One region of the Streptomyces griseoviridis genome, then DNA from elsewhere that is predicted to be linked to it. Evidence: riboswitches for the same ligand, from Rfam matches in the RefSeq annotation. Region 1 holds a riboswitch; the other holds the start of a gene.
The links. Region 1 has a riboswitch for glycine ahead of gcvP (aminomethyl-transferring glycine dehydrogenase). Riboswitches for the same ligand answer to the same signal wherever they lie in the genome.
Positions count from the first base shown of each region.

Region 2: it holds a riboswitch for glycine, as region 1 does, so the genes downstream of both, gcvT (glycine cleavage system aminomethyltransferase GcvT) here and gcvP (aminomethyl-transferring glycine dehydrogenase) in region 1, are expected to answer to the same signal.

Region 1 is NZ_CP029078.1:1,621,076-1,623,520, forward strand. Features, by position in the region: gene gcvP (aminomethyl-transferring glycine dehydrogenase) at 1-897, opposite strand, end outside; glycine riboswitch at 1,075-1,170, opposite strand; gene DDJ31_RS06250 (PRC-barrel domain-containing protein) at 1,284-1,655, shown strand; gene DDJ31_RS06255 (DNA polymerase IV) at 1,577-2,445, opposite strand, start outside.
Region 2 is NZ_CP029078.1:6,123,410-6,125,854, forward strand. Features, by position in the region: gene gcvT (glycine cleavage system aminomethyltransferase GcvT) at 1-1,089, opposite strand, end outside; glycine riboswitch at 1,159-1,266, opposite strand; glycine riboswitch at 1,267-1,379, opposite strand; gene DDJ31_RS26610 (AAA family ATPase) at 1,553-2,257, shown strand; gene DDJ31_RS26615 (enhanced serine sensitivity protein SseB) at 2,298-2,445, shown strand, end outside.

The DNA of each region.
Region 1 (2,445 bases):
GAACTTCTCGTGGACGGCCATGTAGCCGGCGTGCGGCCCGCCGAAGCCCATCGGCACGCCGAACCGCTGGGTGGTGCCGACGGCGATGTCCGCGCCCAGTTCGCCGGGGGACTTCAGCAGCGTCAGCGCGAGCAGGTCGGCGGCGACGGTGACGAGGGCGCCGAGGCCGTGCGCCTGCTCGATCAGCGGCTCGAGGTCGCGGACGGCTCCGGAGGCGCCCGGGTACTGGACGAGGACGCCGTTGATCTCCCGGTCCGCGAGGTCGGCCGGGATGCCCTCGCCGAGGTCGGCGACGACGACCTCCACGCCGGTCGGCTCGGCCCGGGTCCTGATCACGGCGATGGTCTGCGGCAGGGTGTCCGCGTCGACCAGGAAGAGGCCCTTCTTGTTCCTGCCCATGCGCCGGGAGAGGGCCAGCGCCTCGGCGGCGGCCGTGCCCTCGTCGAGCAGCGAGGCGCCGGAGGTGGGCAGCCCGGTGAGGTCCGCGACCATGGTCTGGAAGTTGAGGAGCGCCTCGAGGCGGCCCTGCGAGATCTCCGGCTGGTAGGGCGTGTACGCCGTGTACCAGGCCGGGTTCTCCATGACGTTGCGCAGGATGACCGGCGGGGTGAAGGTGCCGTAGTAGCCGAGCCCGATCATGGAGCCGAGCACCTGGTTGCGGTCGGCGAGCGACCGCAGCTCGGCGAGGACCTCGGCCTCGGTGCGGGCGCCCGGCAGTTCGAGGGCGTCGGCGTTCTTGATCACGTCGGGCACCGCGGCGGCCGTCAGCTCGTCCAGCGAGCCGTAGCCGACCTGCGCGAGCATCTTGGCCCGCGCCTCGTGGTCGGGCCCTATGTGACGCTGTTCGAAGGGGATGCCCTGTTCGAGCTCGGCGAGCGGGGTGCGGTGGGCGATCATTGCGGAGGCCTCCTGGTCTGACGCGACCTTCGAGGGGCACCACGGCGCGGATACCCCGACGGCCTCCCCCTCTGTCATCACGACCTGAGAGCTTCACCGGCGGGCCCGTGGGCTGCCGGCTTTCACCGTCGGTGAGAGCGGAGGCCGTCGGGCACCCGCTCTGCTTTCCAGAGTGACCTCGTCCGTGCGGTACGTGGGCCTGAGAGATTCCGGGGAGGATTTGCTCCTTCGGCGCCTCCGATGGTGTCTGGAGGACTCTCCCGCACGGGGTCAGCAGCCGCTGTCAGCCTACCAGCGACCTTCAACGACCGGCTTTCGAGTGGCCGCCATGCGGAATGTACTCTTTTGTAGTGCTTACGGATGAGTTGCGACCACGAGGAGGGCCCGTGCAGACCGACATCGATCCGCGCAACCTGATCGGCCGCAAGGCGTTCGACCGCAACGGCACCAAGATCGGCACCATCGACGAGATCTACCTCGACGACGCGACCGGCGTGCCGGAGTGGGCGGCCATAAGGACCGGCCTGTTCTCCCGGGACGCCTTCGTGCCCCTGGAGCCCAGCAGACTGGTCGAGGGCACCCTGCACATCCCCTTCGACCGGTCCCTGATCAAGGACGCCCCCGACTTCGGCGTCGGACGCCACCTCTCCCCCGAACAGGAACTCCAGCTCTACCACCACTACGGACTCGACGGCGCGGCCCCGCCCTCCTTCCCCGACCGCGACTTCGGGAAGATCGCCGGCTCGGAGGAGACCTGAGCCTCCCCGTCGACCGCGCCGCGACCCCGGTGCGCGGACGCCGTCAGCGGGCCCGGCGGCCCTGACGGCCCTGACGGCGCCGGCGGATCCGACGACGGCACCACCCGCACCAGCGGCAGCGGCTCGGCCGGCTCCAGCTCAGGATCGTCCGTACGGAACGTCCGCACCCGCCCCGGCTCCGAGTCCGGCGTCTCGAACCGCACCGTGACCCGCCCGAGCCCGCTCCCCTGCACCCATCCGTGCCCGAACACCGCGTGCCGCACATCGTGCCCGGAGGGCCAGCGCCGCTCCTGCGCCGGCTCCTCCCGCGCCAGGGGCGTCTCGGCCACCTCCTCCGCCTCCAGCTCCGCCCGCTCCCCCGCGGCCTGCGCGAACAGGTCCTCCTGCGTGTAGTCGGCGAGCCCGGTGACCCCGACCCCCAGCAGCCGCACCCCGCCCGTGGTGTCCACCGCCTCCAGCAGCCGGGCCGCGGCCTCCCGCACCACACCGGGGTCGTCGGTGGGCCCGCGCAGTGTCTCCGAGCGGGTCAGCGTGGAGAAGTCGTAGCGGCGCACCTTGAGCACGATGGTCCGCCCCGAGACACCGGCCGCGCGCAGCCGCCCCACACATCGGTCGGCGAGGCGCCGCACCTCGGTGCCCACCCGGACCCGGTCATGGATGTCCACGTCGTAGGTGTCCTCGACCGACACCGACTTCGCCTCCCGCTCGGCGACCACGGGCCGGTCGTCGAGCGCCAGCGCCATCGCGTACAGACCGTGCCCGTGCGCCTTGCCCAGCAGCCGCACCAGCT
Region 2 (2,445 bases), 4.5 Mb from region 1:
CACGACCTCGTACGGCTCGTGGGTACCCCGGATGTCCACACCGACCCCCGGCGTGCCCGGCGTCGCGTGCGCCGCGTCGACGTACGCCATCGCGATCGGCTTGCCCAGCGTGGGGGAGGGGGTGCCGGAGGTGACCTCGCCGACCACCTCGCCGCCGGCGACGACCTGGTACCCGGCGCGCGGGACCCGGCGGCCCTCGGCGATCAGGCCGACCAGCACCCGGGGTGCCCGCGACGCGGCCCGGTCGGCGGCCTCGCGCAGCGCCTCGCGGCCCACGAAGTCGCCCTCCTTCTCGAACTTCACCACCCGGCCGAGCCCGGCGTCGAAGGGGGTGAGCGACGTCGACAGCTCGTGCCCGTACAGCGGCATGCCCGCCTCGAGGCGCAGCGTGTCCCGGCAGGACAGGCCGCAGGGGACCAGGCCGACGCCCTCGCCCGCCTTGGTCAGCGCCTGCCACAGCTCCACGGCGTGCTCGGGGCGCACGAACAGCTCGAAGCCGTCCTCGCCGGTGTAGCCGGTGCGGGCGATCAGCGCGGGGACGCCCGCGACGGTGCCGGGCAGTCCCGCGTAGTACTTCAGGCCGTCCAGGTCGGCGTCGGTGAGCGAGGCCAGGATGCCGGAGGACTCCGGGCCCTGGACGGCGAGCAGCGCGTAGGCGTCCCGGTCGTCGCGGACCTCGGCGTCGAACCCGGCGGCCCGGTCCGTCAGCGCGTCCAGCACGGTCTGCGCGTTGGAGGCGTTGGCCACGACCAGGTACTCGTGCTCGGCGAGCCGGTAGACGATCAGGTCGTCGAGGATGCCGCCGTCGGTCCGGCAGATCATGGTGTAGCGGGCGCGGCCGACGCCCACCGACGCGATGTTCCCGACCAGGGCGAAGTTCAGCAGGGCGGCGGCGTCGGGGCCGGTCACCGTGATCTCGCCCATGTGGGAGAGGTCGAAGAGGCCGGCCTTCGCGCGCACGGCCAGGTGCTCGTCGCGCTCGGAGCCGTAGCGCAGCGGCATGTCCCAGCCGGCGAAGTCGGTCATCGTGGCACCGAGCGAGCGGTGCAGGGCGTCCAGCGCGGTATGGCGGAGTTCGGTACTGCTCATCGGACGGTTGTCTCCCAGGGCGATGGGGACCCCGCGCGCGGAGCCGGGCACGGGGGGAGGAGAGGTCGTTCCTCCCCATCTGTCATCGGAACCTGAGAGGTTCGCCGTGAACACGTCGTGATCACGGCTTGCACCTTGGGTGGAGCCACCGGTCAGCGGCTCGCTTTTCAGATGTGCCTCGCCCGCGCGGTACGGGGCCTGAGAGATTCAAGGGAGGGACTTGCTCCTTCGGCGCCCCGGGCGACGCGCTTCCATCGAAGCGCCGCCGGGGACTCTCCCGCGCGGATTCAAGCGGCCGGTATGCAGTTGGCGGGCACATCATCGCACGCCGCGTCGCGGCACGGCAGGCCCCCTCTGTAACGGGGCTGTGGCACGACGATGACAGAAAAGCGAGACACCGCACATTACCTTCTCTTTACACTCTGAGGGGATGGGGAATCCGTAGGGGCCCCAGGGGAGGACGATCACGGTGAACAGGACCACGGCGTACGCCACGACGTCGGCCGTCGCGTTGCCCGAGCAGCCCGCGGGCCCGGCCCGCACGGCCTGCCGGGACCGCCGGGCACCGGTGGTCCGCGATCTGCGCGACCGCTCGGGCCGCAGCCCGCACGCCCTGCTCTTCGGCCCCCACGACCTGGTCGTCGTCACGGGACTGCCCGGCAGCGGCAAGTCCACGCTGATGCGCAGGGCGGTGCGCGGCCCGCGCGTCGACTCGCAGGACACCCGCGACACCTGGGACGGCCGGCTCGGCCACCGGCTGCCCTACGCGGTCTACCGCCCGCTGGTCAGGCTCGCCCACTACGCGGGCCTGGCGCGGGCCCTGCGCGGCGGCGACGGCGTCGTCGTGCACGACTGCGGCACCCAGTCCTGGGTGCGCGGCTGGCTGGCCCGCGCCGCCAGACGGCGCGGCGGCACCCTGCACCTGCTGCTGCTCGACGTCACCCCCGACACCGCCCTCGACGGCATGCGCGAGCGCGGCCGGGGCGTCTCCCGGTACGCGTTCCTGCGCCACCGGGGCGCCGCCGCCCGGCTGATCCGCGCCGTCGAGCGCGGCGATCTGCCCCCCGGGGTGGGTTCCGCGGTCCTGCTCGACCGGGACGCGGCGGACGTGCTGCGCGGGATCGGCTTCACCGGCAGGTCCCGACCGCCCGCCCACCGGTTAGCCTGAGCCACCCACCAGTGGTACTCAGCAGGCGGTCGGTACAGAGATGGACTTCCCGGCGGAACTTCCCGCGGACTTTCCCCAGCAGGCACACCCCCAGCCGCACGGCGGCTGGCCGGGCAACGAACTGGAGGAGGTGCTCTCCGCGTCGTTCGGCGTTCCCACGGCAGGCGGCCGGATCGTCGAGGTGCTGG